DNA from 2 places in the Actinomadura graeca genome. Region 1 is predicted to be linked to the other one. Evidence: riboswitches for the same ligand, from Rfam matches in the RefSeq annotation. Region 1 holds a riboswitch; the other holds the start of a gene.
The links. A riboswitch is a leader RNA that binds a small molecule or an ion and turns the genes downstream of it on or off. The one in region 1 is predicted to bind cyclic di-AMP.

Region 1 (4,905 bases):
CGGCGCGACGGACGGCGCCGGTCGCGGAACTCCAGCGTGGCCGCGAGGCGGGAGTCCGGACGTATCCGCTCCAACGGGTTGAGCACGTAGCCGGACATGTGCGCCTTGTCGCCGCGCATCTCCAGTCCCGTGACCGTGTTCGCCGGGCGCAGTTCCCGGAGGGGCCGCTCGTGGAAGCCGAAGTCGGTCACGTCCAGGATCCGGCGGCCCGCCGCCCTTGCCGTCCAGGCGGCCACCCCGTGCGAGGGCGCGGCGCCGTCCGGGGACGGGGCGCCGCCCCAGAGGACCCGCCCGTCCCGCTGCTCCTCCAGATGGACGCGCAGCTCAGGACGTGCGGCCCGGCCGTACTCGGCCGCCGCCAGCGCCCCGGCGTGGTCGCCCTCGCGGGTCAGGTACGCGGCGATGGCCGCCATCGGGTGGGCCGTCTCGAAGGCCCTCGGATCCAGCTCCGCGAGGTAGCGGGCGGCCGAGTCCAGGAGCCGGGCCCGGTGGCCGGGGTCGCGGCCGCGCAGCTCGCGCAGGCAGAGGACCAGGTCGTGGTTGACGAACTTGACGTCCTTCGCCCGTCTCAGATCGTGGGCGCCGCGCAGCGCGAACAGCATGTCGATGCGCCGGTGGACCTCCAGCCGGTCGGCGAAATTGGCGACCTCGGCCCGCCGGCTGGAGATCGACGGCGGGACCTCCCGCTCCTTGACCAGCCAGTGGTAGACCCGGTGGGGGATCAGCGCCGTCCGCCCCGCCGCGAGGTACGCCTCCGCCGTGAACAGCAGGTCCTCGTAGTGGAGCCGCTCGGCGAACCGCAGCCCGTTGTCCTCCAGGAAGGCCCGGCGGTACGCCTTGTTGGTCGACAGCGTGTCGTAGAGGAGGTTGGGCCGCTCGCTCAGCGACCGGTGCACCGCGCTATGCCTGTAGAGCCACGGATACCAGGGGCGGACGCGGTCCTTCCGCCCCTCGGGCACGTCCAGGAAGATCCGCTCGCACAGGCCCGAGACCAGGTCGGCGCCGGTCTCCTCCGCGGCCGAGACGAGGTTGAGGCAGGCGTGCCGGTCCAGCAGGTCGTCGCTGTCGAGGAACATCACGTAGCGGCCGCTCGACCGCTCGATCCCGGTGTTGCGGGGACGGCCGCAGCCCCCCGAGTTGGACGGCAGGTGGACGGCGCGGACCCGTCCCGGGTGCGCGGCGGCCAGCCGGTCGGCCGCCCGCGCGGTCCCGTCGGTGCTCGCGTCGTCGACGATCACCGTCTCGACGCCGCCCAGCGACTGCGCCAGCACCGAGGCGACCGCGCGGGGCAGCCGCCGCTCGTCGTTGTAGGCGATCACCACCACGCTGGCCTCCGGGCGCGCCCGCATGGCCCTCCCCTCCCCGACTCCCCCGTAACCGGGCGGATACGTCAGAGAGTGTGTTTCCCGGAACGCCGCGCAGACGTCCAAGATCAGTCAAAGGGCCTCATTGATTGGCATTACCCGACATGGAGGAAACACCTGGAGGCTCGGGGCGGACAGCCGGAAGGCGCCCGGCGGGGGACCGGGCGCCTTCCGTGGGGGACGCGGGCGCCTCGGGGGAGGGGCGCCCTGCGGCGGGAGCGGGTCAGCCCCGGTAGTCGGGGTAGCCGTAGCCGACGACCTGGGAGGTCTTGCGGACCTTCCGCTTGACGGCGTTGCCGGTGTTGCCCTCGACGGTGTCGATCGTGCCGTCGCCGTTGTCCTTGACGACGAGGCCGACGTGCTGGATGCCGCCGATCCCGCCGGAACGGCCGTCCTTCCAGTCGAAGAACACGACCGCGCCGGGCCGGGCCTTGGTGCCCCAGCGGTCCTCCTTCTTGAACCAGGTGGCGTGCTGGACGGTGTAGGCGTCCCAGCCCATGTCCTTGGCGCCGACCTGCGCGCCGACCCAGGAGACGAACATGTTGCACCACTGGGCGCCGTCGTAGTCGGCGACGGCGCCGCCGTCGCGCCGGGCGGTCTCGGCCGCGTGCGGGGTCGACATGTACCACTTGTGGTACTTGGTCCGACCGTTCTTGCCCTCGCGGATGCCGACCTGCGACTCCGCCATCTTGATCACTTCGGACGGCTTGACGCGGTGGGGGGCCACCTTGAAGCCCTCCCGGCGGGCCTCGGCGGCCGAGAGGCCGGCGGCCTTCGCGGACTTGCCCGAAACGTGCGCGGCGGCCGCGGCGCGGGCCGGGGTCTCGGCGGTCGCGCGGTCACCGGAGAGGGGGTTGAACACCGCCAGCCCGACGGCGCCGGCGAGCACGGCGCCGACGGCGACGCCGACGGCCCGGTCCTCGGGGCTGAGGCTGGTCAGGGACAGTCGATTGAAACGACCGGTCATGCGGGGAATCTCCTTGTCTTCCATGGCGCCTACCGGGTTAGCTGACGGATTCGGGCATGGAAGCAGCCCTACGGCGCGCTCTGAGAGCGCCCCGATTCACCCCTGGAACCTGGGTCCCCGGCTCCGTCCGGTCGTGACGACCGGCACGGACTCGGCCTGGCATCGCGCCGTGCGATGCCGTTGTCGGATGTATCTCTGCGACTGATCTTGACTGGCGCGCATCGTCCTGGCGCGCGTCGCGTGCGTCATCGCTCCGCGACCTGCGGCCGCGCTCGGCGCGACCGGACACAACGCATGGAACGCGTTGGTGATTGGGTAGAAGGTACCAACCATCCCAAGAAAAGCAAACCAGGCACAAAGCACTGTCTTGCCTGCTCAAGAGCCTTCCAAGAGACTCCCAACGCCGCCACCCGGCAGGGTCTTCCCGATCTTTCCGCAGGTCGGCGCGGAAGGGACGTCCGACCAGGCGAAAGCCCTTATGGCACCGGGTTTTCCCCGCACAGCGCGGGTCTCGGATTTTACCTTGACGAGGCTGCGCAACGGCCGGGTAAAGAAAGTCCGGCGCGTGGCGGGCTCCCGGCATCGGCCGGCCGCCCGTGCGTCGGCGTGTCCTGCATCACGCGGGGTCACCGGCCGGGCAGGGCTGTGACCTGCCTCACTCCACGCTGATCGCGAAGAGCGTCGTGTCGTCGGCCGCCCGGTCGTGTTCCATCCGCGCGAGCACCTCGTTCAGGACCAGGTCGGGGCCCGAGGAGCACTCCTGCAGGATCTTCGTGAGCCGCCCGATCCGCTCGTCCAGGTCGGCGTCCCTGCGCTCCACCAGGCCGTCGGTGTAGAGGAAGACCAGGTCGCCCGACTTCAGCCGGGTCTTGACCGTGGCGTACTCCCATCCCGGGACCGCGCCGAGCATCGGGTCCGGCGCCACCTCCATCGGCGCCGCCCGCCCGTCCCGCACCAGGATCGGCGGCGGATGGCCCGCGCACGTCCACTCCAGGACGCGGCGCCGGGGCTCGAAGCGGGCGACGACCGCGGTTCCCGTCGCGGGCGGCTGGATATGGCCGACCAGCTCGTTCAGCCAGCCCACCAGCTTCCCGGGCGGCTGCCCGGTGGAGGCGAGCCCGAGCAGGCCGTTGCGGGTGCGGGCCATCGCCGCGGCCGCCGGCAGCCCGTGCCCGGCGGCGTCCCCGATCGCGAACAGCGCCCGCCCGTCCAGCATCGCGCGGGTCGCGAACCAGTCCCCGCCGATGCGGGCGGTGCTCTCGGCGGCCAGGCTGCGCAGGGCGACCCGCAGGCCCGGCAGGTCCTCCAGCTCGTGCTCGTCCGGCAGGATGGCACGCCGCAGCGTCACCGCCACCCGCCGCTCCTGCGCCGTCTTCGCCCGCTGCTCCAGCATCTGACGGCGGGTCTCGGCCAGCGCCCGCTCCACCCCACGCCGCCGGGTGATGTCCTGCGAGACGATGTTGATCGACACCGGCAGCCCGGAGGCGTCCAGCACCGGCTCGGCGAACACCCACAGGTGCCGGGCCGTGCCGTCCTGGCCGGTGACGCGGTGCTCGGCCTCCACCGGCTCCCGGCGCGAGAACAGCGTCTGGACCGCCTCCTCCACCAGCGGCAGGTCGTCGTCCGCCACGACCTTCGGCAGGTCGTGCGGCATCGGCGGCACCTCGTCGGGGAGCAGCCCGTAGTTGGCGAGCATCTGCGGCGTCCAGTCCGCCTCGCCGGTCGCGAGGTCCCACTCGCCGAAGCCGAGCAGGGCGAGCCGCTCGACCCGCTCCAGCCGCCGCGCCTGCCGGTCCTCCTCCCGGTGGTAGCGCCAGGTCACGCACACGCCGGTGGGCACCGCCACGCAGCGCACGCTCATCCGGGACGTCCGCGAGAGCCCTCCCTGGGCGGTGGAGTGCGTCATCGACCCGCGCTCCAGCCGCGCCCCGGTCTCCAGCACCTCCACATAGGCGTCGAACAGGCCGCTCAGGACCGTCCCGGGGTCGGTCTGCACCAGCCGCAGCCCCGCCAGCTCCTCCGCGCCCCGGCCGAACAGGTCGCGCGCGACCTCGTTGAGCTCGGCGTACAGGAAGTCCACGACCTCCCCGTCCCGGCCGCGGACCGGGACCAGGTGCGCCGCGCCGTCCAGCGTCCCGTCCAGCACGGCCCTGGCCACCGGGTCCTCGGGCAGGCCCGCGATGATCTCCGCGTCCCCCGCGGTGTCCTCGGCCCGGACGCGGCGCAGCACGTCCTCGGCCTTCGACACCACGGCCTGCCGCGCCCCGGCGTCCTCGGCGCGGGGCGCCCCCCGGCCCGCCATGATCGCCCCGATCGGCCCGGCCCCGGCGTCCTCGTCGCGGACGCCGACCACGAGCCCCGCCGCCTCGGCCAGCTCGAGGTCGAGATCGCGCGCCAGCCAGATGAGGTGCTGCAGGGCCTCCCCCGGCGGGACGCCCAGCCGCCGCGCCAGCACGACCCGGGCCTCGGACAGGACGGCGCGGTCGTGCGCGGCCCCCCGCAGGTCCTCCAGGTCCGGCACGGCGGCGTGCGCACCCGCCGGCGCGGGCGTTCCCGCCGCCGGAGCAACCGGCG
Region 2 (4,905 bases), 4.2 Mb from region 1:
CGGACGGCGGTCTCTCGCAGACGCTCGTGGAGTCGTGCCTGCGCGGCGGTCTCGGCGCGCGGATCACCCTGCCCGGGGACCCGTTCGTCTCGCTGTTCAGCGAGTCGGTCGCGCGGGCGATGGTGGCGGTGCGGGCGGGCGCCGAGGCGCGCCTGGCGGCGCTGTGCGAGGCGGCGGGCGTCCCGGTCTCCCAGATCGGCGTCGCGGGCGGCGACTCGCTCAGCGTGACGGGCCGGGGCCCGGAGGGCGAGCAGCAGGAGCTCTTCGCGATCCCACTGGCGGAACTCCGCGAGGCGCACGAGCGGATGCTTCCGAGCTACGCCAGCTGACCGAAAAGCACCCGACCCGGGCGAACACCGCCCGGGTCACTGCGCTGTGCCGTCAAGGCCCGCAAGCCCGTCAAGGCCCGCAAGCCCGTCACAAGCCCGCAAGCCCGTCACAAGCCCCTGGCCCGTCCGAAAGCGGGCGGGTCAGAACACCGAGACGTGCACGTGGTCGTAGTGGTTGGCGGTCACGCCGCCGCGGTTCTCCATGCTGCGCCAGCCGGGACTGCGCAGGTCGTAGATGCGCTGCCGCCAGATGATGTACTTGATGCCGAGGGCGCTGGCGTGCGCGATGGCGTAGGCGGCGGTGCGGTCGCCGAGGGACTGGGCGCTGCCCGTGGCCATCTGGCCGCCGGTCGTGACCATGAAGTCGCAGGCGTGGCCGGTGCCGTGGTCCTGCGGGTCCCCGGTGCTGCGGACGCAGCCGATCGTCGGGAACGGCCCCATCTCCAGGTCGAGGGTGTTCTTGACCTTCAGCATGCGGGGGGTCACGCCGCCCATCCCGACGCTCGGGGACTCGGGCTTGTACTTCTTGACCAGGGCCCTGATGCGGTTCTTCTCCGCGAGCAGGTCCTTGATCTCCTTCTGCAGCGCGGAGATCTTCTGCTGGGCCTGCCTGCGGGCCTGGTCCTGCTGGGAGACCAGCGACTGGATCTGCTCGACCTTCGCCGCCTTGTTCTGCGCGAGGTGGCTGACCAGGGTGACGTTGCTCAGCAGCTCCGACGGGTTGTCGCTCGCCATGATCGACACCGTGGGGTCCTGGCCGTTCATCATGTACTGGGACGCGGCCATCTGCGCGACGAGACCGCGGGCCTCGTTGAGGTCGCTCTGCAGGACCCTGGACTTGTCCAGCGCCTGCTTCGCCGCGTACTGGGCGTCCTTCAGCTTGGCGAGGTCACCGCCGTACGCCTTGTCGAGCTTCTCGATCTGGGCGTTGAGCTTGCTGAACTTGCTGCTGTCTCCCGGGTCCGCGGCGAGGGCGTTCGCGGACGCGAGGGCCGCGAAGGGGGCCGCGGACGCGGACGGGACCGCCCCGCCGGCCAGCGGCACGGCCGCCACGGCGGCCGTGAGGGCCATGGCGGCGCGCCGGAGGGTGGAGGTGGGGGTCTCCACGTCTTCTCCTCTCCTCGTTGGCCTACCGGGTTAGCTGACGGGTTCGGGCTGGAGTGCGCCCTATCACCGACCTTCCGGTCCGCGAATTCACCCCGGCCGGGTCGTCCCGGCTGGTGGGTCCCCGGTTCCCGGGCTCGCGCCGCGGGATTCGGCCCGTCCGTCCGGCGCGTCCGGTGCGGCCGGACGTGGTCGCCGGGCGGGCTGTGAATCGAACATCGATCGGGACCGTCCGTTGCCTCGCCAAGATTAGACCCCAGCGGCGCGTAGGGCGGGCCCGAAGCCCGGAAAGCCCGGCCCCCTTGCTGGGAGCCGGGCCATCCTATGTGACACGAATCACAACTTGCCCTTGTAGAGCAACCTGTTCGCCTGCCCGCGCAGGCGTCCGAGGGCGTTCTTGGTGGAGTTGTCGTTCAGCCACTTCTGAACCGTCGGGAAGGTGGCCCCGCGGTGGGTGGTCAGGTAGAGCGCCGCGACACCGCTCACGTAGGGCGTGGCCATCGACGTCCCGTTGAGGGTCTTGGTCCCGCCTCCGGGCCAGGTGGAGACGACGCCGTACCCGGGTGCGCTGATGTCCACGCACTTGCCCCAGTTGGAGAAGTCGGCGCGGTTGTCGTAGACGGTCGTCGCGCCGACCGTCATGACCCAGCCGGCGCTGGCGGGCGAGACGCGGCAGGCGTCGATGTTGTCGTTGCCGGCGGCGACGGACACGAACACGCCCGACTTGGACAGGTTCGTGACCGCGGTGTTCAGCGCCGCGGACTTCGGCCCGCCGACCGACATGTTCGCGACGGCGGGCTTCGCGGCGTGGGTGCGCAGCCACTGCGCCGCGGCGACGAGGTTGGACATCGCGCCGCTGCCGTCGCAGCCGAGGACGCGCAGCGCCCGCAGCTTGACGTTCTTGGCGACACCGTAGGTCTTGGCCCCGATGATGCCCGCGACGTGCGTCCCGTGCCCGTTGCAGTCGTTGCCGTCCGGGTACTCGCTCGCCTTCCACGCGATGGCCGCGCGTCCGCCGAACTCCTTGTGCCCGACGGAGAGGCCGGTGTCGATGACGTACGCCGTCACACCTGTGCCGGTGGCGCTGTAGGAGTAGGTCTTCGACAGCTTCCGGCCGCGCTGGTCGATGCGGTCCAGGCCCCACGGCAGCGGTGCGCGCTGGGTGGTCGCGACCTTCACGACCTGGTCCTGCTCGATCGCGGCGACGCGCCTGTCACGGCGCAGCTTGTCGAGCTGGCCGCCGGTGAGCCGCGCGGCGAACCCGTTCAGGACGCCGTCGAACCGCTGGACGCCGGCCGCGCTCACGTTCTTCGCGGCGGCGTCGGTGGACGCGCCGTCCTTCAGCGTGACGATGTACCGGCCGGGCAGCGGGGTGCCCTCGGCCGCCGTCACCTGGACGGGCGCCGGGGACGGGTCGGCGGCGAGGACCGGGAACGCCGCCGCGCCGCCCACGCATGTCGCGACCGCGCCGGCCAGCAGGAGCCTTCGGTGGACAGCCCGCAAGGCGTCTCCTTCTGTCGAGGGGACCCGCGCAAGGCGGTGCCCCCGTCGGGGGGATGGGGGGTGCGGGGGAGGCCGAGACATCGACCGAAGGGAACCTTAGCGGATGTGTACAGAAATAGACGGCTAAATTGGTCACCGATATCGGCCATGGCACCCGATTGTGATCTCCGGAAGTCCACTGAACCGTTACTGATTCGTCATTTTCGGAGTCGGCGCACCACCACCGGACCTCGACCTTCGGCCCCGTCCACCGACCGACGGAGTTGCGTTTCACAGTCGTCCTGCGGCCGGGACCGGTCGCGGCTACCGAAGCCGTTGAACCATGACCGGGACGATGCTTCTCGCTGGCCGACACGACACACCCAGGGCGCGGTTCTCCGAAGCCCGACCGCCACCCCCACAACCCGCCCGCGACACGCCTCCGTACGCCGCGCACACACCCTGCACGCCCCCCGTCCGCGACGCGCCGACGCCCACTCCTCGCACCCACCACACACCCCCGCCTGCGACGCGCACCGACTCCGCACACACGCGGCCGCCACTCACGGCCACCCCCGCAAGCGTTTCCGCACACCGCACGCATCCGCCCAACACACCCATCCGTCAGCAACGCGCGCCCGTTCCCACACGCTCGCGTTAGCGACGCGCGTCCGTCCCATGCACGTGCGCCTGCCAGCCGCATCCGGCCCCATGAGCACCTCTGAGTGCTGCGTGCCTGCCCCGTGCGCGCCTCTGTCCAGCACCCGAGTCCGACTGACACGCGCTCCATCCGCGAGAGGCACCCTCCCTGCACGGCGCATGTCGCATCCCTTAAGCACCCCGTGCGCTGCGCGCATCCGTTCCGAGGGCACACGCGGCCCGCCACGCGCATCCGCTTGCGACGCGCGCCCGCATTCCACAAGCCTCCGTCTGTGACGCGCATCCGTCTGCTACACGCCTGTCTGTGACGCCCCGCGCGCTGCGACCCCTACCCGCATCCGGCTCCGTAAGCGCCTCTATGTGCTGCGCGCATCCGTCCGGCAGACGCATCCACCTGCGCCGCGCGTGCGTGCCCCCGTCCGTCACGCGCATCCGTCACGCGCATCCGTCCGTCACGCGCATCCGTCCGGCAGACGCATCCATTTGCGCCGCGCGTGCGTCTGCCATACGCCTTCGACGCCGAAAGACATCCGAGCTACGGCGCGTGCGGTCGCTCGTCGCATCCCGCCTCCGTGAACGCCTCCGCCGTGCGTGCCTCGGCGCGTGCGTGCACCCGCCCGGCAGGCGCATCCGTTTGCGGCGCGTGCCCGTCTTCCATGCGCCTCCGTCTGCGACGCCGCGCGTACGGGAGCTACTCGCATCCGGCTTCGTAGGCGCTTCCGTGCGCTGCGTGCATCCGCCCGGTGGGCGTATTCGTCCGGCACACGCCTCCGTCTGCGACGTGCATATGCCCGTGGGCGCATCCGTCCGGCACGTGCATCCGTCTGCCTCGCGCCTCCGTCTGAGAGAGGCATTCGCCCCCGCGTGCGGCCGCTAGACGTATTCGGTTCCTTAAGGGTCTTCGGCCGCTATGTGCCTCTGTCCGCGACGCGCGTGCGGCCTCGTTGCGCATCTGGCCGCCACCAGCACCCGTTCGCGATGCGCAACTAGTCAGTGCGTGCGCTCCGCCCTTTGCGCTTCGTTCGGCAGGCGCATCCGGCTCGTGTGCGCATGCGGCCGCTCCGCATGTCCGGCCGGTGCGGGAGGCGTGTTTGTCGTTGCGTGCACCGGGCCGTGCACTTGGGGCGGATGCGTGAGGGGATCCGGCCCCCGGAGAGCGGTGAGCTTAGGGGTGTGTTCAGCCGCGGCTGAGTCGTCCGGAGTAGCCCAGTTGTGTCCCCGGTTTGCTCCAGCTGTACTGCAACGTCCCGTCCGGCTGGCGTGTCACGCGCACGGTTCCGTTGGTGCATGGCTTCGGGACGATCAGGTTCATGTTCAGGGAGCCCTCCGT

Region 2: linked by a shared signal. The riboswitch ahead of AGRA3207_RS19025 (coiled-coil domain-containing protein) and the one ahead of AGRA3207_RS38020 (CHAP domain-containing protein) in region 1 are both predicted to bind cyclic di-AMP.

What each region holds. Positions count from the first base shown of each region.
Region 1 is NZ_CP059572.1:8,551,391-8,556,295, reverse strand. Features, by position in the region: gene AGRA3207_RS38025 (bifunctional glycosyltransferase/CDP-glycerol:glycerophosphate glycerophosphotransferase) at 1-1,349, opposite strand, end outside; gene AGRA3207_RS38020 (CHAP domain-containing protein) at 1,588-2,331, opposite strand; cyclic di-AMP (ydaO/yuaA leader) riboswitch at 2,343-2,498, opposite strand; gene AGRA3207_RS38015 (SpoIIE family protein phosphatase) at 2,987-4,905, opposite strand, start outside.
Region 2 is NZ_CP059572.1:4,320,685-4,325,589, reverse strand. Features, by position in the region: gene purL (phosphoribosylformylglycinamidine synthase subunit PurL) at 1-329, shown strand, start outside; gene AGRA3207_RS19025 (coiled-coil domain-containing protein) at 471-1,436, opposite strand; cyclic di-AMP (ydaO/yuaA leader) riboswitch at 1,440-1,600, opposite strand; gene AGRA3207_RS19020 (S8 family peptidase) at 1,770-2,936, opposite strand; gene AGRA3207_RS19015 (serine/threonine protein kinase) at 4,753-4,905, opposite strand, start outside.